DNA from 2 places in the Thermoanaerobacter sp. RKWS2 genome. Region 2 is predicted to be linked to the other one. Evidence: predicted binding sites of a transcription regulator. Region 2 holds the regulator's gene; the other holds the start of a gene.
The links. The regulator ArgR, encoded in region 2, controls arginine synthesis, uptake and breakdown. The targets are predictions, from matches to a motif close to ANTGNATAAANATACA.
Positions count from the first base shown of each region.

Region 1 (17,016 bases), 1.3 Mb from region 2:
ACATGTCCAAAATGTGGAGCTGAAATAAAAGATGATTGGAAATACTGTCCTGAATGTTCAACAAAATTAAAATAATCTGAGGAGGTCTAAATTAATGATTGATAAATTAAGCAATCCTGAATTAATAAAACTACTTCTTCCTTTAGCTATAATCCAGTTAGGACTTACTGTATTTTCAATTTACAGACTTTCAAAAGACAAAGTTAAATATCTTCCAAAATGGGCATGGTTTTTAATTATAATCTTTGGAGAAATATTAGGTTGCTTGATATTTTTAACTATAGGCAGGGAGAGAGAATAACATGATAAAAGCTTTTAATCTAACAAAAAAATACGGTAAATATGAAGTTTTAAAAGGGATAAGTTTTGAAGTTGAAAAAGGAAATATTTACGGCTTATTAGGGCGAAATGGTGCTGGCAAAACTACCACAATGAATATTTTAACAGGGCTTATTGATTATGATGAGGGAGAAATATATATCAATGGTAAAATGTTAAATAGAAATAATAGGAAACTAATTAACGAAATAGGATACCTTCCTGAAAATCCTACTTTTTATAACTACATGACTGGTAGCGAATACCTGTATTTTATAAGTAAAATAAGAGGTATTCCTCATCAAAAAGTTAGAACAGAAGTGGAAGAACTCCTTAATACAGTTAAATTAAAAGAAGCCGCCAACAAAAAAATACAAGGTTATTCAAGAGGAATGAAGCAAAAATTAGGACTGGCGGTGGCTCTTTTAGATAACCCTGAAATAATTTTTTTAGATGAACCTACATCTGCCTTAGATCCAGAAAGCAGATATGATATACTTAATCAAATCTTGGAAATGAAGAAAAATGGAAAAACCATATTCTTATCTACCCATATATTAAGTGATGCTGAGAGAGTTTGCGACTATGTTGGCATACTTGATAAAGGTAAAATTATCTTTTCAGGAAGATTAAAAGAATTAAAGCAAAAATATATTCAGCCTGTGTATGATATTGTCTTTGAAAATTTACCTACCAATGCTGAAGAAAAACTTAATAATGTAAAATGGATTGATGATATTAAAATAGAGAATGATATTATAAGTATTTACGTAAATGACATTGAAGCAGCAAAAAAGAATATCCTCAATGAAATATCAAAACTTAGTATACCTGTTATATCACTGCAAAGAAGAGAAAATACTCTAGAGGACATATTTATAAGGATGGTGAAGCAAAATGAACACCTTTAAAGCATATCTGAAAAAGGAAATAATAGAATCGTGGAGGCATTACAAATATCTAATACTTCTAATTGGCATTGTTCTATTTGCTATACTTGATCCTATAATCCTTAAATTGCTTCCAGAAATGCTTAAAAATGAAATAAATGGTGATTTAGCTTCTTTAATACAAATTGATATGAAATCTGCAGTACAAAATTATATAAAGGATTTAAATCAAATATCATTACTGATAGTGCTTTTAACACTCATGGGAACCCTAAGAGAAGAAGTGTCTTCACAAAAATTAGTATTCCCTTATTCTAAAGGTGCTAACCTTTCAGCTATTGTCATATCAAAAATACTTCATTATTCCGTTACTTTGTCAATTTTCATAATAACTGGATTTGCTATTAATTACTATTACGCAACAACACTTTTCCATAACAACGTCATAGCTTTCAATAAAATATTAATATCATCTATCTTAATGTCAATTTATTATATTTTCATAATAACATTGCTTATATTTTTGAGTAGCATTTTGAAAAAAGGTATAATAGCTGCATTATTAGTATTAATACTTCATATAGTCTCATCAATATTAGTAAATATTGATAAAATAGCTAAATTTATTCCCTACAACTTAATTTCACTTGCGAATTCCTTTAGTACAGAAAATATTTTAACTACAATTATATCGGCAATACTATATTGCATAATATTGTCCATATTTACAATGAAAATAATGAACAAAATTGAAATAATATAACTTTTTCCCGAACAAGGAGACGGTTTTTTTGTTTCATATTGAAATAAGACAAAAGAACCGTCCCCTTGTCTTTTATAAAGAGAGGCTATATTTAATCCTCTCTTTTTTATTTTTTCTGTGGTATAATGTACTAAAGATTTTGTGTGCTAAAGGGAAGTATAAAATGGATAAAAAGGAGATTGCGAATATTTTAAACGATATAGGGTTATTGCTGGAGCTTAAAGGGGAAAATCCTTTTAAGTCGAGAGCTTATTATAATGCTGCGAGGACAATAGAATTATTAGATGAAGATATAGAAATCCTTGTTAAAGAGGATAGATTAAAAGACATAAAAGGGATAGGGGAGGCAATTAATAAAAAGATTACGGAGCTAGTTTTAACAGGTAAAATGAAATATTATGAGGATTTAAAAGCCTCTATTCCTGAAGGGCTTGTTGAAATGCTTAAAATTCCCGGTCTTGGTCCAAAAAAGATAAAGACTATATACGAAAAATTAAATATTACCACAATTAGAGAGTTGGAATATGCTTGTATAGAAAATAGATTGATAGATCTTGCGGGTTTTGGGGAAAAAACTCAAAAGAAAATTTTGGAAGGGATACAGTTTGTAAAGCAATTCAGCGGTCAGCATTTATATCCAGAAGCTTACACAGAAGCGCTTAAATTAAAGGAATATTTAGATATGACTAAAACTGCATTAGTGACGAAAATTGCAGGTAGTTTACGAAGGAAAAAAGAGATAGTAAAAGATATTGATATTTTGGCTGCGGCATCAGATTCCTCAAAAGTTATGGAAGCCTTTGTAAATTATCCAGGGGTAAAGGAAGTTATAGCAAAAGGAGATACAAAAACCAGTGTCATTTTAAAGTCAGGTATAAATGCAGATTTAAGAGTTGTAACGGAAAAAGAATTCCCTTATGCACTTCACCACTTTACAGGCAGCAAAGAGCACAATACTGCAATGAGGCATAGGGCGAAGCAAATGGGTATCAAAATGAACGAATACGGTAGGCAAAAGATGTAATAAACACTTATGAAGTTCATGAAATCTACAAATTATTCCAATTGAAGTGAGATGAATAAATCAATGGGTAGTAAAGGAATAATGAGTTAGCCTAAAGGCGGCTTTTTGCTTTTGAAAGATGCAAAATAGAAGGTAGTTTTTATTAATAGATGCAAGCAACAAAATTTTAAAAACGATTGCTGAACAGGAAATAAATGAGCAGGCAAAACGATAAATTCATAAATAAAAGAGACGATAGCTGGATGTATGTCCTTCCACAGCACCGACTTGCTATCGTCTCTTTAGTTTACCGAAAGATGTTTACCGCCATTTTTTGTTTTGTAAGTATTCATGGATGGAGCGAGCTGCTTTTTTTCCGGCACCCATGGCCAAAATTACAGTAGCTGAACCCGTTACAATATCGCCTCCAGCCCATACCCCTTCTCTGGAAGTTCTTCCCTCTTCATCGACAGCGATATAACCGTGTTTTGTAAGTTCTAAGCCTTCAGTGGTCTTTGTGAGGAGGGGATTAGGGCCAGTACCTATGGCGATTACTACCGTATCAACATCCATAATAAATTCAGAACCCGTTATAGGAACTGGACGACGACGACCCGAAGCGTTAGGTTCTCCAAGTTCCATGCGGATACACTCAATACCTTTGACCCAACCATTTTCGTTACCTATTATTCTCACTGGATTTGTGAGGAAATCAAATATAATACTTTCCTCTTTAGCGTTCTCGAATTCTTCTTTTCTTGCGGGCATTTCTTCTTCAGAACGGCGATACACAATATGAACTTCGTCAGCTCCCATTCTTAGAGCAGACCTGGCTGCATCCATAGCTACATTGCCACCCCCTATTACTGCTACTTTTTTGCCTACCTTTATGGGGGTGTCAGTGTTGGGAAAAGAATAGGCTTTCATCAGGTTTATTCTGGTTAGAAACTCGTTGGCTGAATACACGCCAAGGTAGTTTTCACCAGGTATGCCCATAAATTTCGGGAGGCCAGCTCCGGTGCTGATAAAGACAGCCTCATACCCCATTTCAAAAAGGTCGTCTATCGTCAGAACTTTGCCCATAACCATGTTGGTTTTAATTTCTACGCCCAGCTGTTGTATAAACTTTACTTCTTGTTCCACTATAATTTTCGGTAGCCTGAATTCAGGAATACCGTATACCAGTACGCCGCCGGGTTTGTGAAGAGCTTCAAAGATCGTTACATCATAGCCGAGTTTAGCCAAATCTCCTGCACAGGTGAGACCGGCGGGCCCGGAACCGATGATGGCCACTTTTTTACCAAGCTTTTTAGGAATTACCGGGGGACGGATACCTTTTGTTCTCTCCCAGTCTGCTGCGAACCGTTCTAGGCGACCTATGGCCACAGGTTCACCTACTTTGCCCAAAACACAGTTTTTCTCGCATTGTGCTTCTTGTGGACAGACTCTGCCACATATGGCGGGCAAGCTGTTGGTTTCTTTTATAATCTTTATAGCTCCTTCAAAATCTCTTTCTGCAATACGTTTTATAAACTGGGGAATTTGTACCTGAACGGGGCACCCTTCAACACATCCTGGTTTTTTACACTGAAGGCACCTCTGGGCTTCACTAACTGCCTCTTCTTCCGAATAGCCCAAAGCTACTTCGTTAAAATTACGCCTGCGGACTTCAGGCTTTTGGGTAGGCATGGGTGTTTTCTTTTTGCTTCTATTTAACGGCATCTTTATCAGCTCCTTCTATTTTGTTGATTAATTTGCATTCATGAGCTTCATTAAATCTTTCGAGGGAAATTTTTTCTTCCTCCTTATAAGTGGCCAATCTTTTTATTAGTTCATCGAAATCTACTTTATGGCCGTCGAAAGCCGGACCATCAACGCAAGCAAATTTGATTTCTCCGTCTACGGTGACACGACACCCACCGCACATGCCTGTGCCGTCTACCATTATGGGATTAAGGCTCACCATAGTGGGTATGCCATAGGGCTTGGTAATTTCGCTTCCTATTTTCATCAAAATCGGGGGACCTATGATAATAATCTCATCAAATTTTTCACCTTGTTCTAAAAGCTCTTTAAGTACTACTGTGACAAACCCATGGCGGCCTTTTGAGCCATCGTCGGTGCAGATATACATCCTGTCACTTACAGCTTTTATCTCTTCTTCCAAGATTAGCAATTCAGCTGTCCTAGCACCTATAATAGAAACTACTTCTACCCCCTGCTGATGAAGCATTTTGAGTTTAGGATAAAGTGGAGCAATACCAAGGCCTCCGCCTATTCCTAAAACTTTCTTGTGATTAGGAAACTCCACTGGAACTCCTAATGGGCCAACAAAGTCCTCTATATAGTCTCCCGCTTCCAAAGTCCCCAGCTCACGGGTGGTTTTACCTACCTCTTGGAATACTATTGTAACAGTGCCATTCTGGGCATCGTAGTCCGCAATAGTAAGGGGAATCCGCTCTCCTCCTTCTTTTATCCTTAGTATAACGAATTGGCCTGGCCTTGCTTTTTTAGCCACTAGTGGTGCCTCTATTACAAACAACTTGATGGAAGGTGCCAATTCTCTTTTTTCTAAAATTTTGAACATGATAATCCTCCTCTTCTATTAAGATTTCAGCAATATTTTATCACTTTCGAAGATATTATTAGTATTAATGACAATAAAAATGTTACGAAAATAACTATTTATTGTTATTTTTTAACAAAAGGCCGATGTGTCACAAAAAAACCGTTGTATTTAGCTTTATCAACATAAAAATGGGGGTTTAAGTCCCCATTTTTATGTTAATATCACAACAGGTTTGATTAGGTCTTTTGGTTTATCTTTCATCAGCATTAGAGCTTTTTCAATATTATCAAATCCTTGAAAAACATGAGTGACGAGTTTGGAAGGATCGACACGCTTATAAAAAACAAGGTCAATCAGTCTTTCCATTCTTAGACGTCCACCAGGGCATAAACCGCCTTTTATAGCTTTATGAGCCATGCCGCAACCCCATTCAAGACGAGGAACAGGCAGAACATCTCCTTCGCCAAAATAATTTACATTAGCGATGGTGCCGCCTGGTTTAACAATCTTAACTGCTGTAGCCATAATGTCAGCATTTCCTCCAGCGATGATGGCAGCATCAACACCTTTGCCTTCCGTTAAATCCATAATCTGGCTTTCGATAGGACCATTTTTATAGTTTACAATATCAGTAGCTCCATAGTATTTTGCAGCATCTACACAAACAGGTCTACTGCCTACTGCAATAATTCTTCCAGCACCCCGCAATTTGGCACCAGCGACTGCCATAAGACCTACTGGACCAATACCCAAAACCGCTACCGTTGCACCTAATTCTATTTCTGCCAGTTCGGCTCCGTGAAAGCCAGTAGTCATCATATCGGGAATCATAACTGCAGCTTCCAATGGAATTTCCTTAGGCAGATGTGCTAAATTCATATCAGCATCGTTCACATGAAAAAATTCACCAAAAACACCATCTTTTATATTCGAAAATTTCCAGCCTGCCAGCATTCCACCAGAGTGTTGGTGATATCCTCTTTGTACTTCAGAGGTTCGCCAATCAGGGGTAATAGCTGGTACAACAACGCGATCACCAGGTTTAAAATCTTTTACCTCACTACCTACTTCAACTACTTCACCTACAGCTTCGTGACCGAGTATCATGTTATGTCTTTCGCCAATAGCACCTTCAAAAACGGTATGAACGTCCGAAGTGCAAGGGGCCACAGCTAGAGGTCTTACGATAGCGTCAAAAGGGCCGGGAGTAGGCTTTTCTTTTTCAATCCAACCGACTTTACCGATACTGAGCATTGCAAAACCTTTCATTATTAAGACACCTCCTGAAATACTGGGAAAGTTATTAATGTGAATACTAGCTAACCCGTTAATTATTAATAATTTATTTTATAATTGTATACAGTATACAATTTATAATATAACACATCGTTAGGAATTTGTCAATCATTATTTTTTATTTTTGCGAAATAATTTAACGAAATTTTTTATGAAAAACTCTTGAAAAAATTTTTTATGGTGGTATAATGTAAAATAAAAGTTGTATAATTATAAATTAAATATTGTATTTATGCATTAAAAAATATTTTTTTAACACTTTATGCATAAATATAAATCAAAGCGTATATATATTAATAAATGACAGGGGATGTAAAAGAGGGAGGCACTTTAAATGGTGAGAGTAGGAATATTTGGGGCAACGGGTTATACAGGAGTCGAACTTATAAGAATTCTCTCAAAGCATGAAAAAGTAGAGATAAAATATCTTTCTTCTCAAAGTTATAATACCAAAGCAATTTCGGATGTTTATTCATCCCTCATTGGTTTTTGCGACAAAGAGTTGGAAGAGTTAAGCCTAGAAAAGGCAATGTCAGAATGCGATGTCATATTTACGGCTTTGCCTTCAGGTCATGCTTCAAAAATCGCCAGAGAAGCTGTAAAAAAAGGAGTAAAGGTGATTGACTTAGGAGCTGACTTTAGATTTGACGATTACTCTGTCTATAAAGAATGGTATGGTGGAGATTATGAAAATTATGAAGGTATTAAAAGGGTATATGGTCTTCCGGAAGTTTACAGAGATACTATAAAAGAGGCTCAAGTTGTAGGAAATCCTGGATGTTATCCTACAAGCGTTATATTAGGACTTATGCCTCTTTTGAAAAATGGCATAATAGAGGGGAATGTAATTGTTGATTCAAAGTCAGGTGTATCAGGTGCAGGTCACAATCTCTCCCATAACAATATGTATGCAGAATGCAATGAAAACATAAAAGCGTATAATGTTGCAAAGCATAGACATATCCCAGAGATTGAGCAAGAGCTTTCAAAAGTTTTTGGTGAAAAAGTGTCAGTTGTGTTTACTCCCCACCTTACGCCAATGACAAGAGGAATTTTAAGTACTATGTATTGCAAACTAAAAAAAGATATGGATGTAAACACTGTTTATAATGTTTACACCGATTTTTATAAAAATGAGTATTTTGTAAAAGTGTTACAACCTGGTAATTACCCCGCAACAAAAAACGTGTATGGTTCAAACTTTTGCCACATAGGGTTTGAGATTGATAAACATACAAGTACTCTAATAGTTATGTCTGCTATTGACAATCTTGTCAAAGGAGCGTCAGGCCAGGCAGTGCAAAATATGAATATTATGTTTGGAATAAATGAAAATACTGGACTTGATATAGTTCCAATATATCCTTAGATAAAACCACAAACAAAAAATAAAGGGATTTGGAGGATTTGATAATGGAAGAGTTGGAGATTTTAGAAGGAAGCATTGAACTGCCAAAAGGCTTTTTAGCCTCAGGCATTTTTGCAGGGATAAAAAAAGTAAAAAGGATATTGCATTAATATATTCAGAAAAAGTGGCAAATGCAGCAGCAGTATTTACAACGAATAAGGTTAAAGCGGCGCCAGTCCTTCTTGATATGAAAAGAATAGAAAAAGGTATAGCACAGGCGATCATTATAAACAGTGGCAATGCCAATGCCTGCACAGGAGAAAAAGGCTTTGAGGATGCGGTTAACATGGCAAAAAAAGTGTCACAACTTCTTAAAATAGATGAAGAAAATGTGCTGGTATGTTCTACAGGAGTTATTGGAGTACCTCTTCCTATGGAAAAAGTTTTAAAAGGGATTGAGGCTGCGGCAGAAAATCTTTCAACAGAGGGTGGGTACCAGGCGGCTGAAGCTATAATGACAACAGATACCTTTTTAAAAGGTGTGACAGCCAAGTTTGTAATAGAAGGTAAAATTGTTACAATGACAGGGTTTGCGAAAGGGTCAGGTATGATACATCCAAATATGGCCACAATGCTTTCTTTTATACTTACAGATGCTAATATAACTAAGGTTGCATTAAATAAAGCTTTTAAAGAAACTGTAGACAAAACTTATAACATGATTTCTGTTGATGGAGATATGAGCACAAATGATACAGCGATAATACTTGCAAATGGGGAAGCGCAAAACAAAACAATAGAAGAAGGGACTCATGAATTTGATGTGTTTTATAAAGCCTTAGAGTATGTGAATAAAACTCTTGCAAAACTTATTGTGAAGGATGGGGAAGGAGCAACTAAATTCATGGAAGTAAATGTAATAAATGCAAAAACTGAAAAAGATGCAAGATTAGCTGCAAAGTCTATCGTAAACTCAAATCTTGTAAAGACAGCTATATTCGGTGAAGATGCCAACTGGGGAAGGATTCTCGCGGCAGTGGGGTATTCAGGGGCAGATTTTGACGTAAGTAGAGTTGACATATATTTAAAAAGCGTGAAGGGAGAGGTTAAAGTTTGTGAAAACGGCGGATACATCTTTTTTGATGAGGCTTTAGCCAAAGAAATTTTAAAAGAAAAAGAAATTACTCTAACTGTAGATATGAAAGCCGGGGAATGTACTGCGACTTCTTGGGGGTGCGATTTAAGCTATGACTATGTGAAAATCAATGGGAGTTACAGGACATGATTAGAAAAGAGAAGTTTGGCGATGAAATTGCAAAAGCCCATGTTTTAATAGAAGCACTCCCATACATTAAGAAGTTTTCTGGCAAGACTGTTGTAATAAAATATGGTGGAAGTGCAATGTTAGACTGCAATTTAAAAAGAATGGTAATGCAGGACATTGTATTGATGAAATTTGTAGGATTAAATCCTGTAGTTGTACATGGCGGTGGACCAGAAATAAATAACATGCTAAAAAGATTAGGCATAGAGTCAAAGTTTGTGAAGGGACTGCGGGTTACTGACGAGGTAACTATGGAAGTTGTTGAAATGGTACTAGTGGGGCGCATTAATAAGGAAATTGTATCTATGATCAATGAATTAGGCGGTCAGGCGATTGGCATAAGTGGAAAAGATGGCAAACTTTTAAAGGCGGAAAAGGACACATCGAATGGCGACATAGGATACGTAGGAAAAATTGTAGATGTAAACATAGATGTAATAACGATGATGCTGGAAAAAGGCTATATACCTGTTATTGCACCGACATCTTTCGGAGATGACGGCAAAACGTACAATGTAAATGCGGATACTGCAGCAGGAAAAATCGCAGAAGCATTAAAGGCTGAAAAACTAATTTTACTTACAGATGTCGAAGGAATTCTATCAAATATAAATGATAAAAGTAGCCTAATATCCCGAATGGACTTAGAGCACGCAAAAGAATTTATGAATTCGGGACGCATAAACGGTGGAATGATACCAAAACTTGAATGTTGCATAAAAGCTGTTGAAAATGGAGTAAAAAGAGCTCACATCATTGACGGAAGGCTTACACATTCACTGCTTCTTGAAATTTTTACTGATGAAGGAATAGGAACTATGATAGGAAAGGAATGTTTTGATGATGATAAGCGTTGATGATAAGAAATATGTAATGAATACTTACAGCAGATACCCTATTACCCTGGTGGAGGGGAAAGGGACAAAAGTGTGGGATGACAAAGGGAATGTTTATCTCGATTTTGTTGCAGGCATTGCAGTAAATTCATTGGGGCATTGTCATCCGGCATTAGTTGATGCTATAAAGAACCAATCCGAAAAACTTATACACTGTTCTAATCTTTATTGGAATGAGAATCAGATACAACTTGCAAAGATAATCGCGGAAAACTCCTTTGGGAATAAGGTATTTTTTGCAAATAGTGGTGCAGAAGCAAATGAAGGCGCAATAAAACTTGCCAGAAAATATGCCTCATTAAAATACGGTGATAAAAGGTATAAAGTTATATCTGCCAAAAATTCTTTTCACGGTAGAACTTTTGGGGCACTTACTGCGACAGGTCAAGAGAAGTATCACAAAGGTTTTGGCCCACTTCTCTCTGGTTTTAAATATGTACCTTTTAATGATATTGATGCTCTTTATGAAGCTATTGATGATGAAGTGTGTGCGATTATGCTTGAAGTAGTGCAAGGTGAAGGCGGTATCCATGAAGCTATACCAGAGTATATAAAGGCGGCAAGAGAGATATGTGATGAAAATGACATTCTCTTTATAATAGACGAAGTTCAGACAGGTATAGGTCGTACAGGAAAACTTTTTGGATATGAACATTACGGCATAACTCCTGACATTATGACTTTGGCAAAGGGATTGGGGGAGGCTTCCCAATAGGAGCTATTGTCGCAAAAGAGGATAAAGCTGTTTTTCAACCGGGAGACCATGCCTCCACATTTGGAGGAAATCCCCTTGCTTGTGCCGCAGGAATTGCGGTTATGAATGAAATAACAAAGGAAGGCTTTTTAGATAGTGTGGCTCAAAAAGGCGAGTATTTTAGGAGAAAACTTAAAAATTTAAAGGAGAAATACAGTGTCATAAAAGAGGTGAGAGGAAAGGGCCTTATGATAGGCTGTCAAATGGATATGGAAGAGGCTTCGGATATTGTGACAAAGGCAATGGAAAAAGGCTTACTTATAAATTGTATCAGTCACAATGTTTTAAGATTTGTCCCTCCTCTTACTGTGACAGAAGAGGAAATAGATACGGCGTTAATAATACTGGAGGATGTACTTTGTGAAATGGGGTTTTAGCATGAAAGGTTATTTAAAACTTGAGGATGGAAGCATATTTGAAGGTGAGTTAATAAGCAAAAACAAAAAAGGATATGGAGAGGTTGTTTTTACCACAGGTATGACAGGCTATCAAGAAGCCATAACAGATCCATCTTATGCAGGTCAAATAGTTGTCATGACATATCCTTTAATAGGAAATTACGGCATTAACAAATACGACTTTCAATCAGAAAAGCCTTATATAAGAGGATTTGTGGTACGGGAATATTGCGATAAGCCTAGTAATTTTCAAAGTGAGGAGTCGCTTTTAAGCTATCTTGATAAGCACAACATACCAGTATTATCGGGAATTGATACAAGGGCTTTGACAAAAAAGCTTAGAGAAAATGGAACTATGAGAGGAATTATAACTTGTAACCCTGACGACGACATAGAATTTGACCAAACAAATCTTTTAGAAGAAGTTTCTACAAAAAGGTCATATCGTATAGCGGGTATTGGCCCAAAACTTGCTTTTATTGACCTTGGCACAAAAAAGTATTTTAAAGATGCTAAATTCTGTTGGGTTTGATATTTATGTGTTTCCTTATAATACAAGTTATGATGATGTTATGCAAATAAATCCCGATGCAATATTTCTTTCAAATGGACCAGGAGACCCTAAAGATGCAGTTTATGCAATAGAACTTACTAAACAATTTATAGGTATAAAACCTGTGCTTGGAATATGCTTAGGGCATCAAATAATAGCCATTGCTCTTGGATGTAATACAGTAAAGATGAAATTTGGCCACAGAGGTGCAAATCAACCTGTTAAGGATTTACTAACAAATAAAGACTATATAACTTCTCAAAACCACGGATACGCTGTTGAAGATGAGTCAATAGATAAAGACAAGATAACTGTAACCCATATAAACTTAAACGATGGAACAGTAGAAGGCATTATGCATAAGTTTCTGCCAGTTTTTTCTGTGCAGTATCATCCTGAGGCATGTCCTGGACCCCGTGATTCAACAGATATTTTTGATAAATTCATGGATATAGTCATGGTTTACAAAAGGAGGTCTTATTTTGCCGAAGTATAAGGATATTAGTAAGGTTCTGGTAATAGGCTCAGGCCCTATTATAATAGGGCAAGCAGCGGAGTTTGATTATTCAGGAACCCAAGCCTGTAAATCCTTAAAAGAAGAAGGGGTACAAGTCGTTCTGGTAAACAACAATCCAGCTACCATAATGACTGATACTGATATAGCAGATATTGTTTATATTGAAAATCCTACTGTTTCTGTAGTTGAAAAAATAATAGCTAAAGAAAAACCCGATGGAATTCTTGCTACCTTAGGAGGACAGACAGGGCTTAATCTTGCTGTCAAACTTAAAGAAGAAGGAATTTTAGATAAATATAATGTAAAACTTTTAGGAACTTCTTTTGAGTCAATAAAAACTGCAGAAGATAGAGAACTTTTTAAAAGAAAAATGCAGGAAATAAGAGAGCCAGTTGCTGAAAGTATCACAGTCACAAATGTAGAGGATGCACTTAAATTTGCTAAAAATTACGGTTATCCTTTGATAATAAGGCCTGCATATACACTCGGAGGTACAGGCGGTGGTATAGCCCACAATGACGAAGAACTTATATCGATTGTGGATTTAGGTCTTAAAAAAAGCATGGCTCAAGAAGTACTTGTTGAAAAATCTCTGTATGGATGGAAAGAAATAGAGTTTGAAGTAATGAGAGATGCTGCTGATAATTGTATTACCATCTGTAGCATGGAAAATTTTGATCCTGTAGGAGTTCATACAGGAGATAGTATAGTTGTAGCGCCAGTGCAGACTTTGTCAGATTACGAATATCAAATGTTAAGAAGTGCAAGTATTAAAATAATCAAGGCTTTAAAAATTGAGGGAGGATGTAATATCCAATTTGCTTTAGATCCCCAAAGCCACAAATACTACGTTATAGAAGTAAACCCAAGGGTTAGTCGTTCAAGCGCACTGGCATCAAAAGCGACAGGTTATCCTATTGCAAAGGTTGCTGCAAAAATTGCAATAGGGCTTAGACTTGATGAAATAAAAAATCCTGTAACAGGTAAAACAACTGCATTTTTTGAACCTGCACTGGATTATGTTGTGACAAAAATACCGAGATGGCCTTTTGACAAATTTTATACTACTGATAGAAAAATAGGTACACAGATGAAGGCGACAGGAGAAGTAATGGCAATAGAAAGGTCTTTTGAAGCCTCCCTCTTGAAGGCCGTAAGGTCATTAGAGATAAAAGCTTACGGCCTTCGATTAAACAATATAAAAGGCATGAAAACAGAAGAAATACTAAAAGGCATATCAGTTCCTAATGACATGAGGCTATTTTATATAGCAGAAGCTCTTCGCCGCGATATAGACATTGATTATATAAATGACGTTACAAAAATAGACAAATGGTTTTTAAATAAGCTTTTAAATATTATAAATATGGAAAGGGAAATAGAGAAAAATGAGTTAAGGGAAGAGATTCTTAAAAAAGCAAAGAGAATGGGCTTTTCAGATAGAGAGATTGCAACGATAAAGGGAATTAAAGAAGAAGATGTGAGAACATTGAGGAAAAAATATGGTATATATCCTTCTTATAAAATGGTAGATACCTGTGCAGCAGAGTTTGAATCAATTACACAATATATATATTCAACTTATTGTGAGGAAGACGAAGTTGAGACCCATGATATACCAAAGGTAATTGTAATAGGTTCTGGTCCTATAAGAATTGGTCAGGGAATTGAGTTTGATTACTGTTCTGTTAAAGCCTTGTGGGCTTTAAGAGATGCTGGAATTAAATCTATCATAATAAACAACAATCCTGAAACTGTCAGCACAGACTTTGACACGGGAGACAGGTTGTACTTTGAGCCTATTACATTGGAGGATGTTTTAAACATATATGAAAAAGAAAAACCACTTGGTGTAATGGTAATGTTTGGCGGCCAGACAGCGATAAATCTTACAGAAGAGTTAGTCAAAAACGGAGTGAAAATATTAGGCACATCGCATGAAAGTATTGACATAAGTGAAGACAGGGAAAAATTCTCAAAACTTTTAAAAGAGCTAAACATCAATCAACCTAAAGGCGAATATGCATTAACAGTAGGAGATGCAAAAGATATAGCCTTAAAACTTGGTTTTCCACTTCTTGTAAGGCCATCCTATGTTATAGGCGGTCAATCCATGGAAAAAGTTAACACACTTCAAGAGATAATCGACTATGTTTCAAATGCAACCCAAGTATCTCCAGGCAAACCTGTTTTAATAGATAAATATATAGATGGAAGAGAAGTAGAAGTTGATGCAGTTTCAGATGGTGAGTGTGTATTAATACCCGGAATAATGGAGCACATAGAAAGAGCTGGAGTGCATTCAGGAGATAGTTTCTCAATATATCCTGCAAGAAATTTGTCTGAACGGGAGATAAACACTATTATCGAATACACAGAGAAGATTTCAAAAGCTTTAAATGTAAAAGGACTTATAAATATTCAATTTGCTGTAAAAGAAGGCACTGTATACGTGTTAGAAGTAAATCCCAGAGCTTCACGTACTGTACCTATTATGAGCAAAGCAACGGGTATACCTATGGTAAAACTCGCAGTAGAAGTGGCCTTAGGCAAAAGGCTAAAAGAGTTAAGTTATAAAGGCGGTTTATGGCCGCAGACCCCATATACGGTTGTAAAAGCTCCCGTATTTTCTATGGAAAAATTGACAGATGTTGAAGTTTCACTAAGTCCTGAAATGAAATCAACTGGAGAAATAATGGGTATAGATTTAAGCTATGAAGGAGCACTTTACAAAGCTTTAGAAGGAGCAGGCCTTAAAATACCTAAAAAAGGTAAGATTCTTCTTTCAATAGCGGAAAGAGATTTTCAAGAAGCAGTATCTTTAGTAGAAAAATTGCAGGGCTTAAGTTATGAAATATATGCCACATACAGGACAGGTAAGTATTTGAGTTTGATGGGTATTCATGTAAATATTATGTCTCTTGACAATGCAATAAAATTGCTGAAGGATGGATATTTTGACGCTGTAGTAAATACACCGACAAAAGGTAAAAAACCTGATAATACGGGATTTAAGTTAAGAAGAACATCAGTAGAATATAGAATTCCTCTTTTTACATCTATAGATACTATAAAAGCGGCATTAAATGCTGTGTCAAAAGTAAATATAAACGGCTTGTCCATTTTATCTGTAAATGAATATCAAGAAATACAAAAGGATAATGTCAAAAATTTGGTTTTGTAAGGAGTGTTTAAAAATGTTAAAAGGCGAAAAAGTGGTACTTGCTTATTCAGGAGGACTTGACACATCAGTAATTATACCATGGCTTAAAGAAAACTATGAATGTGAGATAATAGCGGCTTGCATTGATGTAGGACAGGGAGAAGAACTTAAACATATAAAAGACAAGGCTTTAGCGAGTGGTGCCAGTAAAGTATATATTGAAGACGTAAAAGAAGAATTTGTCAAAGATTATATATTTCCTACTTTAAAGGCTGGTGCTGTTTACGAAGGGAAATACCTTTTAGGCACTTCAATGGCGAGACCTTTAATTGCCAAAAAACTTGTGGAGATTGCCCACAAAGAGGTGCAAAGGCAATAGCTCATGGTGCGACAGGCAAAGGCAATGACCAGGTGAGGTTTGAGGTATCAATACATGCTCTTGACCCTTCAATAAAAATCATAGCCCCGTGGAGGATATGGGATTTAAAATCAAGGGAAGATGAAATAGACTATGCGAAAAAGAAAGGGATTCCAATCCCTGTTACTAAAGAAAAAATATACAGTGTCGATAATAACTTGTGGCATATAAGCCATGAAGGTGGCGACCTTGAAGACCCCTGGAATGAGCCTAAAAGCGACCTTTACGATATAACCACCCCACCTGACAAAGCCCCAGATAAGCCGGAATATGTAGTTATAGAATTTGAAAAGGGCATACCTGTGAAAGTAAACGGCAAAGCTTTAGAACCTGTCAAATTAATAGAAGAATTAAACGTAATTGCAGGAAGAAACGGTGTGGGGATAGCCGACATTGTTGAAAATAGGCTTGTAGGGATGAAATCTCGCGGTGTTTATGAAACTCCTGCAGGGACACTGCTTCACGCTGCTCACAAAGAACTTGAATATCTTGTGCTTGATAAGGAAACAATGAGGTTTAAGGATTTGGTTTCACAAAAATATGCAGACCTTGTTTACAACGGTTTGTGGTTTTCACCACTTAAAACGGCTCTGGATGCCTTCGTTGAGGAGACCCAAAAAAATGTAACTGGTGTTGTGAGGCTAAAGCTTTATAAAGGAAATGTCATAAACGCTGGTGCAAAATCTCCTTATTCTCTTTACAATGAAGAATTTGTAACTTTTGGTAAAGATGAGGTTTATAATCAAAAAGATGCAGAAGGATTCATAAATCTCTTTGGACTTTCTTTAAAAATTAAGGCGTTGAGG
Region 1 covers NZ_CP110888.1:2,564,391-2,581,406, reverse strand. The annotation lists gene OEI98_RS13715 (zinc ribbon domain-containing protein) at 1-75, shown strand, start outside; gene OEI98_RS13710 (PLDc N-terminal domain-containing protein) at 95-301, shown strand; gene OEI98_RS13705 (ABC transporter ATP-binding protein) at 303-1,229, shown strand; gene OEI98_RS13700 (ABC transporter permease) at 1,216-1,971, shown strand; partial or broken gene OEI98_RS13695 (helix-hairpin-helix domain-containing protein) at 2,135-2,980, shown strand; gene gltA (NADPH-dependent glutamate synthase) at 3,296-4,696, opposite strand; gene OEI98_RS13685 (sulfide/dihydroorotate dehydrogenase-like FAD/NAD-binding protein) at 4,683-5,561, opposite strand; gene OEI98_RS13680 (NADP-dependent isopropanol dehydrogenase) at 5,754-6,812, opposite strand; gene argC (N-acetyl-gamma-glutamyl-phosphate reductase) at 7,174-8,208, shown strand; partial or broken gene argJ (bifunctional glutamate N-acetyltransferase/amino-acid acetyltransferase ArgJ) at 8,253-9,472, shown strand; gene argB (acetylglutamate kinase) at 9,469-10,368, shown strand; partial or broken gene OEI98_RS13660 (acetylornithine transaminase) at 10,355-11,538, shown strand; partial or broken gene carA (glutamine-hydrolyzing carbamoyl-phosphate synthase small subunit) at 11,540-12,608, shown strand; gene carB (carbamoyl-phosphate synthase (glutamine-hydrolyzing) large subunit) at 12,595-15,813, shown strand; partial or broken gene OEI98_RS13645 (argininosuccinate synthase) at 15,827-17,016, shown strand, end outside.
Region 1: the regulator ArgR is predicted to act here: its motif matches at 7,101-7,116, upstream of argC (N-acetyl-gamma-glutamyl-phosphate reductase).

Region 2 (17,016 bases):
GCAATTTCTCGCTCTTCAGATAAAAGTATAAAATTTGTTTTTTCTAAGACAGGAATGATATTATCACAAAATGAGGGTTATACTGCAGGAGAAGCTTGGGAGATAGCTTTAAATGAATGGGACAATGGCTATCTTAAAAAAGAAGATGTACAAATTTTGAGGTCTTTTGGGTATGGACTTGGCAATTCTGACGTATACAATCAAGAAAAAATTTTGATTTAGCCATTGAGCTTTTAAAAAGGCAACTTAGTAACGCAGAAGAAGAGAGTAAAAAGAACGAAAAGCTGTACAAAAATATTGGAGTTTTGGCAGGACTGGCGATAATCATATTGTTTTTATAGAGGAGGATTATAATGAACATAGATATAATTTTTAAAATTGCGGCAATTGGCATTCTGGTAACAGTATTAAATCAAGTATTAATCCGTTCAGGGCGAGAAGAACAAGCAATGATGGTGACACTGGCAGGAATAGTAGTGGTTTTGATGATGGTGATATATATGATAAACAATTTGTTTAATGCAGTAAAAACAATATTTCAACTTTATTAGGTGATAGAATGGAAATATTTCAAATTGTTATTTTAGGAATAGTGGTTTTGATTATTTTGACAGTTCTAAGAGAAACAAATCCTGAAATGGCAATAATTTTAAGTTTGGTAGCCGGAGTCATCATCTTTATGATGATTCTTCCAAAACTCAGCGCAATTGTAGAAGTATTGAATACTCTTGCTAGAAAAAGTGGACTTGACAATATTTATTTTATGACAACTTTAAAAATCATTGGTATGGCTTATATAACAGAATTTGGAGTTCAGCTATGTCTCGACGCAAATGAGAAAAATTTGGCTTCTAAAATAGAGATAGCAGGAAAGATAATCATAATTTTTTTATCAATACCTATAATTGTTGCATTGATGGAAACAATTCTTTCAATAATGCCGTGAGGTGTAAAAGATTGAAAAAGGTACTTTTTGTAATTTTAATGATTATGATTTTATTAACAACTGCCAGAGCGGATACGGGACAACAAGATATAGAAAGCCAATTGAAAGGTATTGACACTTATCAGATTGACCGCTTTGTAAAAGAAGCTAATCAAAAAAATGGCAATATACTTCCCTATGTTGATATAAAGACTTATATACAAGATGTGATATCAGGAAAACAACCTTTTAATATAAAGGAACTCTTTGAAAATTTATTAAAATTGTTTTTCAAAGAATTATATTCTTCTGTAAGACTTTTAACACAACTTTTAATTTTGGCTGTAATTGGCGGCATATTAATGAATTTGCACAGTTCCTTTGAAAATGAAAATATAAGTGAGATTGCTTTTTTAGCGGTTTATATAGTTTTTATTGTAATAGCGGTTAAAAGCTTCACAGAAGCTTTAGGAATTGGCAAAGAGGCAATTGACAGCATGGTTGATTTTATGCAATCGATGCTACCTGTACTTATAACTTTACTTGTTTCAGTAGGTGCTTTTACCTCTGCAGCGTTTTTTCACCCTGTTGTCATTGTGACAGTTGAGTTTATAGCCCATCTGATGAGGGATTTTGTGTTGCCTATTATTTTGCTCATGACAGCTGTAAAAATTGTAGGAAATATTTCTGAAAAGTTTAGCTTGAATAAAATGGGGGATTTTTTTAAGACTTTGTCTACAGCTTCTATTTCAATTTTATTGAGTATTTTTTTAGGAGTAGTAACTATACAAGGTTTATCTTCTTCAATGGCAGATGGTGTCATATCGAGAACGGCGAAGTATACAGTTGGTGCTTTTTTACCAGTAGTAGGAGGGCTTTTATCTGATAGTGTCGATGCAGTTATAGGGGCTTCATTATTGATAAAAGGAGCAGTAGGCACTTATGGGCTTATAGCAATTGTGATAATTTCTGCAGTACCTTTAATAAAGCTTTTTTCTCTCATAATCATTTATCGCTTTGCAGCAGCAGTGATTGAACCAATCTCCGATAAAAGGATAGTAAATTGCCTTTCAGATGTGGCAACTTCTTTAACTTATGTTTTTGGGGTATTGGCTTCTGTTACTGTGATGATGTTCTTTACAATAACAGCTATTATAGGAACAGCTAATATTACCACTATGCTGAGGTAGGTGAAACAATGGAGTTTTTAAAAGACTGGATAACACAGATAATTTATATTGCAATCCTTTTGATAGTTTTAGAACTTTTAGTTCCTTCCTCCAGTTTAAAAAAATATGCTAAAGTTGCGATAGGGTTTGTAATCATGATTACTATCTTAAATCCTTTGATAAATTTTTTAAAAGGAGGAGCAAATATAGAAGCCTACGTATTTAAAAATGATTACTTTTTAAAAAACATAAATATTGAGCAAATCTCAAAAGAAGCAGAAAAGCAGAGGGATAATCTAATTGTGGCAGAATATAAAAAAAGGCTGATTGAACAGATTAAGGAAAAGCTTTTAAATCTGTATGAAATTGAGGGAGTGGAAGTAGAGGTTTCTTTTGTAGAAGACTTAAATGACAAAGAATTTGGGAAAATCAAAGAAATAACCTTATCTTTTAGAAATGCGAGAAGGGTTTCTCAAAATTCAGAAAAAATAGCAAAACCGACAGAAGATAAAAAATTTAACTATGAAGAGATTAAAAAAACAATAAGTGCATTCTATAATGTACCATTAAAGAATATATCTATAAATGAGGAATAAATTGAAAGGAGGTACTTGAGTGGATTTTGATAAACTTAAAGATAAGCTTTTAAAAGATAATAAAAAGTTGGTTGAGAATTTGACTGTTATCTTTTTAATAGGTTTAATTTTGTTAATAGGTGCGAGTGCTCTTTCAAAACCTCGCCCTTCAAATAACAACGATAACAAAGAATTGGTATTAGCTCAAAAAGAAAGTAGTAGTGAAGATTATGCTCAAAAATTAGAAAAGGATTTAAAAAATATATTGTCAAAAATTGAAGGGGTGGGAAATGTTGAGGTCCTCATAACACTAAATTCAGATGAAGAGGTAGTAGCGGCAATGGATGTAGTAGAATCCAGTACTACTACAAATGAAAAAGATAGTAGTGGAGGAATACGAGAAACCATTCAAACAGAATCAAACAACAGAGTAGTTACCTCTCAAGATACCTCTGGGCAAAATGCTCCTATTGTATTAAAAAGAATAATGCCGGAAATAAGGGGAGTGATTGTAGTTGCTGATGGAGCAAAAGATCCAAGATTAAGATACGAACTTTCTTCGGCAGTTCAAACTGCTTTAGGGATTCCTGCCTATAAAGTAAAGGTAATATCTTCAAAATAAGAGTGGGGAGGAGTTTTTATGGTCTATATGAGAAAAAAGCTTATAGCGATTATATCCCTTGTCTTGCTAATTGCTATTGCTTTTGTTTTAAACTATGGGTATACCAATAAAAAAGAAGAAGCTGCTAAAAATGAGTACAGTCAGAATTCGCAAGTTATTCAAACAAGTACTTCTTCTGCAAAAGAAACTAGTACAGAAAAAGATAAACTTTTCACTGGAATATTTACTACTTATAGAGAAGAAAGAGAAATAAATAGGAGTAGAAGTATTGATGCTTTAAAAGAAATAGTAGAAAATAAAAATACCAGTGAAGCGACAAGAGACGAAGCTCAAAGGCAAATAATAAAACTTACAGAAATAACAAATCAAGAGATGATAATAGAAAATTTGATAAAAGCTAAGGGGTTTCAAGATGCAGTTGTGATGATAGATAATGGCATAGTAAATGTAATTGTACAGGCAGATAAACTGTCAGAAGAAGAAGTGGCACAAATTGTAGAAATTGTCTCAAGGCAGACAGGAGTCTCATTAGATAATATAAAAATTATGACGAGACTGGAATAAGAAAACTTAATTGTTTTTGTAACTACAATTATGATATAATTTATTTGACAAATATTTATTTTCTCTAAAAATTTTTGCTTTTTAAGGGGGTGAAATTTATGGAAGAAAATGTAAATGCAAATGAAAATCAAGAGTTAGGAACTATTAAAATCTCTGAAGAAGTAGTTAGTGTAATTGCAGGTTTGGCGGCAACGGAAGTACCTGGAGTGGCTGGAATGAGCGGGGGAGTCGTAAACGGACTTTCTGAAATGTTAGGAAGAAAGAATCTAGGCAAAGGTGTAAAAGTAGAGGTGGGAGAAAAAGAAGTATCAATAGATTTGTACTTAATTGTAGATTATGGAGTTAGAATTCCTGAAGTAGCTTGGAATGTACAAGAAAATGTTAAAAATGCTGTGGAAAATATGACAGGATTAAAAGTTGTTGAAGTCAATATTCACGTTCAAGGGGTAAATATGGATAAGGAAAATAAAAAACAACAGCAAGTTAGAGAAGAGGAAAATTAAAATATCTACTTAAACTAACCCTCTGCTAGACAGAGGGTTAGTTTAAGTAGAGTTATGGTACAATATATGTAAGAAGTAAAATTCAAGGAGTTGGGACAATGAACAGAACAGAAGCCAGGGAATGGGTTGTAAAAATGCTTTATCAATACGACGTTTCAAGGCTACCTATAAGCAAAATATTTGAGAATTTTTATAAGGAAAACGACCCAGGCGAGCAAAAAGAGTACATAGAAAATACCGTAATAGGGGCTATTGAACATTTAGAGGAAATTGATAAGGAAATAGAAAGATACTCTCAAAATTGGGCTCTTAACCGCATGCCAAAAATAGATTTGGCTATTTTAAGGTGCAGCATTTATGAGATGCAATACGGGAATATTCCTGTAAATATTTCTATAAACGAAGCAGTAGAAATAGCTAAAAAATACAGTACAGAAGATTCTCATGTGTTTATAAACGGTTTGTTGGGAGCGTTTGTAAGGGATAAAGGATTGGAGGAAGGTAAATCAAATGATAATTGATGGTAAGGAGATTTCTAAAAAGATAAGAGAAGAGGTAAAAAGAGAGATAATGGAGTTTGGTTACAAGCCCAGATTAGCGATTTTGATGGCTGGAAATGATGAGTCTTCAAAAGTTTATGCAAACTCTAAAGTTAAAGCTTGTGAAAATGTGGGGATTGAGGCTGAAATCTATTATTTTTCAGAAAGTGAAGAGTCGAAGTTTTTTGACACCTTAAAGTTTTTAAATGAAGATAAAAATACCCACGGCATAATGATAGAAATGCCTCTTCCTAAAAACTTTAATGCTGAATTGGTATACGATACGCTAAATCCTTATAAAGACGTTGATTGCATATCTAATTATAATATGGGAAGGCTTTTTGCTGGAAAACCTCTTTTTGTTCCTTGTACTCCCAAAGCAATTTTACATATTCTAGAAAGTATTGATACTCAATTTGAGGGAAAACACGCAGTTGTAATAGGCAGAAGCAATATTTTAGGAAAACCTGTAGCTAAGCTTTTATTGGATAAAAATTGTACAGTTACGGTATGCCATTCAAAGACAAAAGATTTGGCTTATTATACTAAACAAGCAGACATTTTAGTGTTGGCAGCCGGAAAAATGAATTTGGTAAAGGGAGATATGATTAAAGAAGGGACAATTCTTATAGATGCAGGTATAAACGTTTACGATGGAAATATATATGGAGACGCAGATTTTGAATCTGTAAAAGACTTGTGTTCTTATGTAACACCAGTTCCAGGAGGAGTTGGGCCTGTGACGACAGCTATGATACTTAAAAACACCCTGGAGGCTTTTAAATATGCAATTAAAAGCACTTAACGTCAGTGAGATAACGGACTATATCAAGAGAATGATGGACAATGATATAATTTTGAGAAATGTCCGAGTAAGAGGAGAAATCTCTAATTTAAAATATCACAGCACTGGAATATATTTTACTTTAAAGGATGAAGTAGCTTCTTTAAAGTGTGTGATGTTTAATGAATATAGTAGACTTTTAAATTTTACTTTGCAGGACGGTATGTCGGTGATTGCTACAGGTAGAATAACAGTTTATGAAAAAAGCGGTACTTATCAGCTTTATGTGCAGTCTATTCAATCGGAGGGTATTGGGGCTTTATACCTTGCTTTTAATAAGCTTAAAGAGAAACTGGAAAAAGAAGGACTTTTTGATTCTGATAAAAAGGAACCTATCCCTAAACATCCTAAAAAAATTGCTGTGGTGACTTCTCCAACAGGGGCTGTAATACGAGATATAATAACAATTTCGAGAAGGAGAAATCCAACAGTAGACATTTTAGTGGTTCCTGTTTTGGTGCAAGGAAGCTCAGCCGCCGATGAAATATGTAATGCTCTTCGAATTTTGAACAAAAGGGAAGACATTGATGTAATTATTTTAGCAAGGGGTGGAGGTTCATTAGAAGAAATTTGGCCTTTCAATGAAGAAAAAGTGGCAAGATGTATTTATGCATCTCGCATACCAGTTGTTTCTGCTGTAGGCCATGAGACAGACTTTACTATTTCTGATTTTGTGGCGGATTTGAGAGCTCCTACCCCTTCTGCAGCTGCTGAAATTGTAGTACCAGACATAAAAGTTTACCAAAGGGAATTGTTTTTATTAAAAACGAAATTATTAACATTGATGACTGCTGAATTAAATCGCAAGAAAAAAGAATTTGAAGGGCTTAAAAGGGCTTTGTATCTTAATAGCCCCACTAAGAAAAGTGAAATTTTAAGGCATAAAGTTGAAAATTTAACAGCCTCTTTATACAATGAAATGCTTTCTATATACCAACATAAAAGAAATGATTTTTTAATTTTAGCAGAAAAGTTGAATTCTTTAAGTCCTTTAAAAGTACTTACAAGAGGTTATACAATTGTTTTAGATAAGCAAGAAAAAGTTATTTCTTCTGTGAAAGATATAAAACCTTATGATGAAATAAAAATTTTATTTAAAGATGGCAAAGCTAAAGCGATTGTACAAGAGGTGAAAGAGAATGAATGAGGAATTGACTTTTGAAGAAGAAATGATGAGATTAGAAGAAATTGTAAATACACTAGAAAAAGGAAATTTAAGGTTGGAAGAGTCTTTTAACTTGTTTAAAGAAGGTGTTGAAATTTCTAAGAGATTAGAAAAAAGGTTAAGTGAGGTTGAAGGAAAGATAACCCTTCTCATCAACGAAAATGAAGAAATTGATTTTAAAGAGGAGGAAAAGGATGTTTAAAGAAAAGTTAAGAGAAAAACAACAGCTTGTTGAGAAAGAACTACACAGAATACTTGATATAGATGAAAAACCAGAGATAATTTATGAAGCAATGAGATATAGTGTGTTTGCGGGAGGGAAAAGGTTAAGACCAGTTTTATGCCTTTCTTCTTGTGAGCTTTTAGGAGGAGATATAAAAAAAGCTCTTCCTGTAGCTTGTGCGATTGAACTTATTCATACTTATTCTCTGATTCACGATGACCTTCCAGCAATGGATAATGATGATTTAAGAAGAGGAAAGCCCACGAATCACAAAGTTTATGGGGAAGCTATAGCAATTTTAGCTGGCGATGGGCTTTTAAATTTAGGGTATGAAGTGTTAGTAAGACATGCTTTAGAACATCCTGAAGATTATGAAAGAATATTGAAAGCTACCAATGAAATTGCGACAGCCTCAGGATGTAAAGGAATTATTGGTGGGCAAGTTGTAGATATACTATCCCAGAATACGGAGCTTACTTATGAAGAATTAAAATTTATGCATGAACACAAGACAGGAGCTTTGATAGAAGCCTCTGTTTGCGCAGGAGCTTACATCGCTGGTGCTACAGAAGAAGAGATTCATGCCTTAAGGGAATATGCACGCTTAATAGGTTTTGCTTTTCAAATAAAAGATGATATATTGGATGTAATAGGAGAAGAGGAAAAATTGGGTAAAAAAGTAGGTAGTGATAAAGAAAAAGGCAAGTTTACTTTTGTCAATATTTTTGGATTAGAAAAATCTCAAGAGATGGTTGTAGAGCTTACACAGAATGCTATAAAGATTTTAGATAGGTTTGGAGAAAAAGCAGAGTTTTTAAAAGAGCTTTCCAATTATTTGATTGAAAGAGTAAACTAAAGCTTAAGGGAGTATTGACAATGCTTTTTGAAAGAAATGAGTTTTTTGACAGTTAAATGACTGTAGCAACCTTCTACAGACTTTGTAGAGGTTTGATATTGTCATTTTTATTATGTTATAATTAATATACCTTGAAAAGAAAGGCAAAGTGGTGCAGTATCCTAGTCAGAGGCGCTAATCCCGAAGACGGGCCTAAAAATCCGTCAAGGGCACATCGATGAAGTTCCTGGTGCTGGCTTTCAACGCCCAGTTGGGGGCTGGTGCTGGGAGTTAAGGAGGGGGGCGATCCACAATGGCATGTGGGCGTTGACCCTTCCTCCGCGGAGACCTACTTGCGTGGCTTTTACAGGCTACGGGGTAGGATGAACCTGTCTCGCGGCCATAAAGCTGCGGACAGTGTAGCCTGCCTTGAGTGATTCGGGTGGATATCAGTTGTAAGCCATAATTCAAAGAGCTCTTGAATTACTGGCTATTGCTGATGAAACCCGAATTGCAAAAGAGGATAGGGGTTAGTCCCTCTGTTGAGGAAAACTCCTAGGCTGCGCCTTGCCGGGCGGCATATTGGGGATTACGGTGCGGACTAAGTGGTAGTCCAGTCTTACCTTTGGCGACAAGGTAAAAGCGGGCTTAAAGGGGAACCGCTGAACGGCGACGTTCAGTGCACGCTTGGGAAATCCTACTGGACCTAAGCCGCAAAGTTTACCCAATATGCTACCACTTTGCCTTTATACATGTAGGAGGTCTTTTTTTATTATGAAAAATAAAAACATAAATACGAATTATAAGTGGATTTTACATATAACTATTATAACCTTTTTTCTTGCCACTATATTAAATTTTTTTTCTGATGTTGCATTAAAAGAGAGCAATCTCCTTGTAGCCTTTTGTATTCTTGGTTTTATAGTGTTAATTGGTATAATTTTTGATATAATAGGTACAGCAGTAATTTCAGGCAGAGAAGAACCTTTTCATGCAATGGCGGCTAAAAAAGTATTTGGAGCAAAGGAAGCCATAAAACTTCTTAGAAATGCTAATATTGTGGCTAATTTTTGCAATGACGTAGTAGGAGATATTTCTGGAATTGTTTCTGGTGCTGCTCTGATGGCAATAATTGTAAAATTAGCTTTTGAGGGACCCAAAGGTTCTATTTATACTGCGATTTTAGGAGGTTTATTATCTGCCATTACAATTGGAGGAAAAGCTATTGGTAAAAATATAGGTATAGCTAAAAGCCAGTCTATTGTTTATACAGTTGCTGTAATTTTTGCTTGGATAGAAAAAAACACGGGTATAAAGATTTTGCCCGATTATAAAAATAATAAAAGGAAAAAAAGAAAGTGAGGGTTTTAAATGTTAGAACAAATTAACAGCCCTTATGATTTAAAAAAATTGACAAAAAGGACTTTCCACTGCTTTGTGAAGAAATACGCCAGTTTTTAATAGAAAAGGTGTCTAAAACAGGTGGGCATTTAGCTTCAAACCTTGGAATTGTTGAACTTACAGTTGCACTTCACTATGTTTTTAATTCACCTGTTGACAAAATAATTTGGGATGTTGGGCATCAATGTTATGTACATAAAATAATTACAGGTAGGAAAGACCAGTTTGATACTTTAAGGAAATTCAATGGCCTTTCTGGTTATACTAAAAGAACGGAAAGTGTGCATGATATATTTGGAGCAGGTCACAGTAGCACCTCTATATCTGCAGCATTGGGTATTGCCAAGGCAAGAGATTTAAAGGGTGAAAAATATTCTGTTGTAGCGGTAATCGGTGATGGAGCTTTGACAGGTGGCATGGCTTTTGAAGCATTAAATAATGCAGGAAGGTCTAAAACAGATTTGATTGTCGTGCTAAATCACAATGAGATGTCTATTTCGGAAAACGTAGGTAGTTTATCTTTGTATTTAAGTAAACTTAGAACTGACCCTACTTACAACAAATTAAAACAAGAGGTTGATAATTTACTCAATATTGTACCTCCAATAGGAAAAAGCCTTCATAAATACATTGAAAGAATTAAGGATTCTGTAAAACAGTTAGTAGTGCCAGGAATGTTTTTTGAAGAGATGGGCTTTACATATTTAGGACCTATTGACGGACATGACGTTGATAGCCTAATAGAGGTTTTAGAAAGAGCAAAGAAAATAAAAGGACCTATTTTAGTACATGTTATCACAAAAAAAGGCAAAGGCTATAAATTTGCAGAAAAATTTCCTGATAAATTTCATTCTGCAGCTCCTTTTGACATACAAACAGGTAAGTTTGTAAATGAGGGGCAGGCGACTTATTCTGATGTATTTGGGAAGACTCTTACTGAAATGGCATTAAAAGATGACAAAATTGTTGCAATAACTGCTGCCATGCCAGAGGGAACAGGGCTTATTCATTTTGCAAAATTGATTCCTGAAAGATTTTTTGATGTAGGAATAGCAGAGCAGCATGCTACTACCTTTGCAGCAGGAATGGCAGTACAAGGATATAAACCTTATTTTGCAGTGTATTCTACCTTTTTACAAAGAGCTTATGACCAGCTTATACACGATGTATGTATACAAAAATTACCTGTTGTTTTTGCAATTGATAGAGCGGGAATTGTAGGAGAGGATGGAGAAACCCATCAAGGAGTTTTTGACCTATCATATTTGAGGCCTATACCTAATATAGCGATTATGTCTCCTAAAGATGCCAATGAATTAGTTGAAATGGTTAAATTATCAAGAAATCTTGACTTCCCTGTTGCCATAAGGTATCCAAGGGGAAAAGCAGGAGAATTCGATATTACAAGAGAATGCAGTATAGAGTTTGGAAAGGCAGAGTTAATTTCTGAAGGAACAGAAATAGCAATTTTTGCATTAGGAAGAATGGTAGGAAAGGTGTTAGAAGCAAAAGAAATTTTAAAAGCTTCTGATTTGCAACCCTTTATTGTCAATTTGAGATTTGTCAAACCTGTAGATGAAGAGCTGATTTTGGATATCTCAAACAAAGTTAAATTTATTGTTACAGTGGAAGACAATGTCATAGCTGGTGGTGTTGGAAGCGCTATACTCGAGCTTTTAAATTCTAATGGAATATATAAGCCAGTTTTGCGTTTAGGGTTTCCTGATAAATTTATTGAACACGGAGATGTGGAAAACTTGTTTAAAAAATACAATTTAGATGCCGAGTCTATCGCAAATACTATACTACAAAAATATAAGGAAATGAGGTAAATATGGCTTCAAAAAAGAAAGATTGGATGTTTTGCTTGTTCAAAAAGGTTTTTTCTCCTCAAGAGAAAAAGCAAAAGCTTCTATTATGGCAGGAGAAGTATATGTTGATGGCAAGAAAATTGAAAAAGCTGGAGAGTTTGTCAACATAGAATCTTCAATTGAAGTAAAAACTAATTCTTTACCTTATGTAAGTAGAGGTGGGCTAAAGTTACAAAAAGCGATAGAAACGTTTAATATTAATGTGACTGGCAAGATTGCCTTAGACATTGGAGCTTCCACAGGAGGTTTTACTGACTGTCTTTTAAAACACGGTGCTTTGAAAGTATATGCTGTAGATGTAGGATACGGGCAATTGGATTGGAGTTTAAGAAATGACCCTCGGGTCATAAACATGGAAAAGACTAATATAAGATTTTTAGAGACATTGCCTGAAATAGTGGACATGATCACAATAGACGTTTCTTTTATCTCCCTTGAACTTGTTATACCTTCTGCAGATAAATTTTTAAAACCAGAGGGAGATTTGATAGCTTTAATAAAACCTCAATTTGAAGCAGGGAGAGAAAAAGTAGGTAAAAAAGGCGTCCTGAGAGACCCGGCCGTTCATAGGGAAGTGATTGAAAAAATTGTGACTTTGTTTCAAAAGTTTAACTACGGTATAATAGGTATTACCTATTCTCCTATAAAAGGGGCAGAAGGCAATATAGAATATTTAATTTACGGCAAAAAGGGAATTGAAAAGCAACACAATTTTGACATTACGAAAATTGTAAAAGAGGCATTTAAAAATTTGTAGCAGGAAAATTTGTTTTTTTGTAGAATATGATAAATGTGGTGATATTATAATGAAAAAAGTCGGTGTAATTCCAAATATTAATAAAGATAAAGACTTAGAAGTGACAAAATCTGTAGTAAAATGGCTATTGGAGCATGGTTCTGAACCATATCTTAACGAAATAGTTGCGTCTAAAATGGGTTATGATGAATACGGTAGAAAATCTACAGATATATATAGTAAATGCGATTTTATAATTGCTTTAGGTGGAGATGGTACTATTTTAAATGTTGCAAGGCTTTGTGCGCCTTTTGACACGCCTATTTTTGCCGTGAATTTAGGTCATCTTGGATTTCTTACGGAAGTAGATGTAAATGAGGTGTTTGTTTCTTTAGATAAAATATATAAAGGAGAATATACAGTAGAAAAAAGGATGATGCTAGAGGCAAATGTAGTTAAAAATGATATGGAGATTATTAATTTTAGAGCTTTGAATGATATTGTCATTACAAGAGGAGCTTTTTCAAGAATGGCTCGTATAAATACCTATGTCAATAATAACTATGTAGATACTTATTTAGCAGATGGAGTAATAATTGCAACTCCTACTGGTTCAACTGCTTATTCACTTTCAGCAGGAGGTCCTATTGTATATCCTACAGTAGAAGTTATAATAATAACACCTATATGTCCCCATACTTTATATTCAAGGTCTATAATAGTTTCACGAGAGGATGTCCTCAGGTTGGAAATAAGCGAAGAGAATCAAGATTTAATGATAACAACCGACGGACAACAGGGATATAAACTTGATTATAGAGATATAATTTACATTAAAAAAAGCAATGAATATACCAATCTTATAAAAGTAAAAAATACCAATTTTTTTGACTTATTGAGGGACAAACTTACAGAAAGATAAAAAGTAAAAGAGGTGAAGATTACTATGATGAAAATAGCTCGACACGCTAAAATTCTTGAAATAATATCTGAAAAAGAAATTGAAACACAGGAAGAGTTAGCAGCTGAACTTCAAAAACAAGGTATTGATGTGACTCAAGCGACTGTGTCAAGAGATATAAAAGAATTGAGACTGATAAAAGTTTTAACAGAGGATGGAAAAAGATATAAATACGCCCCGATGGGAAAAGTAGATAGCCATATTACAGAGAGACTAATGACTTTATTATCTGAGTCTATAGTGAGCGTGGATTATGCTGGAAATATCATAGCTATAAAAACGTTATCAGGCACAGCTCCCGCAGCAGCAGAGGCGATTGATACATTAAATTGGAAAGATATAGTTGGAACTTTAGCAGGTGACAATACCATTTTTGTTTTAGTGAGAAATGAAGAAGCTGTTCAAGAGCTATTGGAGAAATTCAGAAAGTTAGTTAAGTGATTTTTGGGGGTTTTGTTATGCTTTTAGCACTTAGCATCCAAAACGTTGCACTTATTGACAAGGCAGAAATACAATTTGAAGAAGGATTCAATGCATTAACTGGAGAAACAGGAGCAGGGAAATCTATAGTTATAGACTCGGTTTTGCTGCTTTTAGGTAGTCGAGCCAGTAGAGATATAATACGTACTGGTGAAGAAAAAGCTATCGTAGAAGGAATATTTTTTGTGGATTCTAACAAGGATAAAATTGTAGAAATTTTAGAAGAAGTAGGTTTGAGCTTAGAAGAGGATGATACTTTGATAATAAATAGAGAAATTACAAGCAGTGGAAGAAGTTATTGTAGGATAAATGGCAGAATAGTGCCTCTTTCTTTTTTGAGTAAAATAGGTGCTTTCTTGGTAGATATTTTAGGTCAACATGAGCATCAGTTTCTTTTAGACAATACAAAACATCTTTCTATTTTAGATAATTTTGGTGACCAAAAGTTTAAAAGTTTAAAAGAAAAATTTAAAGAGCTGTTAGAAGAATATAGAAAGATACAAAATGAGATTTCAAGTTTTTTTAAAGATGAAAAAGAAAAGAATGAAACAATTGATCTTTTGAAGTATCAAATTGAAGAGATTGAAAAGGCGAATTTGAGCGTAGAAGAGGAAACACAGTTGTTAGAAAAAAGAAATTTGCTTATGAATTTCGAAAAATTATTTACTGCTATGAATTCTAGTTACAAAATTTTGTACGAAGGTAGTGGGAGCTTTTCTGTTTTAGATAATTTACATGTTGTAATAAAAAATTTAGAAACAGCCTTTTCTATAGATGAAAAGCTTAAAGGGTTAAAAGATAAGCTGGAGAATATTCTCTATGAATTAGAGGATTGTGCTTTACAGGTACGGGATTACTTGAATGGCTTAGATTTTAACCAGCAAAGTTTAGAGGAAATAGAAATACGATTAGATCAAATAAATTCCTTGAAAAGAAAATATGGACCTACAATACAGCATATTTTAGAATTTAAAGAAAATAAAAAAAGAGAATTAGAGAATATATTAAATTTTGAAGAAAAGCAAGAAGAATTGAAGCTTAAGCAGCAAAAGTTATGGGAAAAAATTTTAGAAGTTGGTGAAGCATTACATCTCAAAAGGAAGCAAATAGCAGATAATATAGAAAAAAATATAAATCAAATTTTAGTTGAACTTAATATGCCAAATGCTTATTTTAAAGTGAATATAGAAAAAATGGAAGAACCTACTGAAACAGGATTTGATAAAATTGAATTTTTAATTTCTACAAATATAGGAGAGCCTTTAAAACCTTTGTCTAAAATTGCTTCTGGTGGCGAGCTTTCGAGAATTATGCTGGCATTAAAAACTATTCTCGCTTCCGCAGATGGAATTTCCACTTTGATTTTCGACGAAGTTGATACAGGAATAAGCGGGAAAACTGCCCAATTAGTAGCTGAAAAAATGGCATATCTTTCTAAAAAACATCAATTGATTTGTGTGACTCATTTACCTCAAATCGCTTCTATGGCAGATACACATTATCGAATCTCCAAAATTACAAAAAATGAAAGAACTTATATAAATGTGGAAAAACTTGACTATCAAGGTAAAATAAATGAATTAGCTCGTATTATGGGAGGATCACATGTTACTCAGACTACTTTAGAACATTCAAAAGAATTATTAGATATTGCATCTCAATTTAAAAGCAAAATTTAATATTTTAGTTTAATCTCACTTCCTTTTACTATCGGATAATATATTGACAGTATATAAAGCTTTAAAAAAGGTTAAGTTAATTTTAGATTAAAATAAGCTGCAAAAAGGAAGTGAGAGAATGACAAAAAATACGGTAAAATTGCTACTTTTTATATCCTTAAGCTTTTTTTAGTATTTGCAAATTATTTTACTCCTATACAAGATATAGCGAAAACTCCCTCAAGTTTTAAATTTTTTCAAGGTGAAAAAGTTAATTATAACTTTAATATACCAATAAAAGTAAGTTTTCAAGCTGATAAAAAAGGTTTTTTAAAAATTAATGAGACAGAAGATAAAAATGTTTTAAATTTGAAAGAACCTATTACTATAGAAGCGGTAAACACAGGCACAGTAAATTTGGATTTTAAGCTCTTTGGAATATTTCCTATAAAGCATATCAGTGTTGACATCGTTCCGACAATAAAAGTAGTACCGGGCGGCCAAGCGATAGGGGTCAAGTTAAATACAAAGGGAGTATTAGTAGTAGGCTATTCAGATATAATGGGGGAGGACGGTAAAATTTATAGTCCTTATAAGCAAGGGAAAATACAGATAGGAGATATAATATTAGAAGTCAACGGCATAGAAATAAAGCAAGCAGAAGACATTACACAAATTGCAAATGAATTACAGGGAAAAGCCTTAAAGTTAAAAATAAATAGAAAAAATAATATCTTTTATACTACGATTTATCCTATAAAGTCAAAAGAGGATAGACAATACAGAATAGGTCTTTGGGTGAGAGACCACACTGCTGGTATAGGTACTTTAACCTTTTATTATCCTACTAGCAAGATGTATGGAGCTTTAGGTCATGCTATAACTGATATAGATACTGGTCACATGTTATCAGTAGAAAATGGAGAGATTATGAATTCTCGAATTACTTCTATTGACCAAGGAAGAAGAAGTAAACCTGGGGAATTAAAAGGGATTTTTTTAGAAGAAGTTGATACAATAGGGAATATATTAAAAAACACTGAATTTGGAATTTACGGGAATATGTATGAAGACTTTAAGAACGATTTGTATGGCGAGATTCCTATAGCATATCAAAGCCAAATAAAAGAAGGGCCAGCTAAAATATTGGCTACCATTGATAATACAGGTATACAGCAATTTGATATTGAAATTATCAAAAAAGCGTATCAAGAAACTCCTAGCCCTAAAAGTATGATAATTAAAATTGTTGACAAGAATTTATTAAAAAAGACTGGAGGCATAATACAGGGTATGAGTGGTAGTCCTATTATACAAGATGGAAAACTGGTAGGAGCAGTTACTCACGTTTTTGTGAATGACCCTACAAAAGGATATGCTGTTTATGCAGAATGGATGATTAATGAAATGAATACTCTACTTAATAATAAGCAGGTTTTTACAAATAACTAAAAATTTTTAAGGGAAAAGAAGGAAATTCAATTATTATGTAGAATAAATATTATATACTAATATTAGCAATGGGAGGTTAAATAATTGGTTAAGAAGATTAGAGTAGGGATAGCAGATGATAACAAAGAATTTGCTACTATTTTAGCTGAGTATTTATCTACTCAAGAAAATATTGAAGTGGTTGGTGTTGCCAATGACGGCAACCAAGCGATTGAACTCATTAAAAATCAACCGCCAGATTTGTTAATTTTAGATATTATAATGCCATATTTAGATGGCATTGGTGTTTTGGAAAAGATAAATGAAGAACAATTAAAAAAGCCTAAAATTTTAGTCTTATCTGCAGTAGGCCAAGAAAAAATAACTCAACGGGCTATTGCATTAGGGGCAGATTATTATATTTTAAAACCTTTTGATTTAGCTATGTTGTCAAAAAGGATTTCTGAGCTTATGGAGCCTGAATTAGATGTAGTATCAAAGACTGTATTTCCTG
Region 2 covers NZ_CP110888.1:1,255,678-1,272,693, forward strand. The annotation lists partial or broken gene spoIIIAB (stage III sporulation protein SpoIIIAB) at 1-341, shown strand, start outside; gene spoIIIAC (stage III sporulation protein AC) at 354-551, shown strand; gene spoIIIAD (stage III sporulation protein AD) at 560-946, shown strand; gene spoIIIAE (stage III sporulation protein AE) at 958-2,115, shown strand; gene spoIIIAF (stage III sporulation protein AF) at 2,124-2,690, shown strand; gene spoIIIAG (stage III sporulation protein AG) at 2,710-3,291, shown strand; gene OEI98_RS06465 (SpoIIIAH-like family protein) at 3,310-3,855, shown strand; gene OEI98_RS06470 (Asp23/Gls24 family envelope stress response protein) at 3,954-4,358, shown strand; gene nusB (transcription antitermination factor NusB) at 4,457-4,879, shown strand; gene OEI98_RS06480 (bifunctional 5,10-methylenetetrahydrofolate dehydrogenase/5,10-methenyltetrahydrofolate cyclohydrolase) at 4,869-5,702, shown strand; gene xseA (exodeoxyribonuclease VII large subunit) at 5,683-6,888, shown strand; gene xseB (exodeoxyribonuclease VII small subunit) at 6,881-7,108, shown strand; gene OEI98_RS06495 (polyprenyl synthetase family protein) at 7,101-7,985, shown strand; gene OEI98_RS06500 (hypothetical protein) at 8,739-9,326, shown strand; partial or broken gene dxs (1-deoxy-D-xylulose-5-phosphate synthase) at 9,336-11,197, shown strand; gene OEI98_RS06510 (TlyA family RNA methyltransferase) at 11,220-11,993, shown strand; gene OEI98_RS06515 (NAD(+)/NADH kinase) at 12,043-12,894, shown strand; gene OEI98_RS06520 (arginine repressor) at 12,922-13,374, shown strand; gene recN (DNA repair protein RecN) at 13,392-15,092, shown strand; partial or broken gene spoIVB (SpoIVB peptidase) at 15,211-16,523, shown strand; gene spo0A (sporulation transcription factor Spo0A) at 16,608-17,016, shown strand, end outside.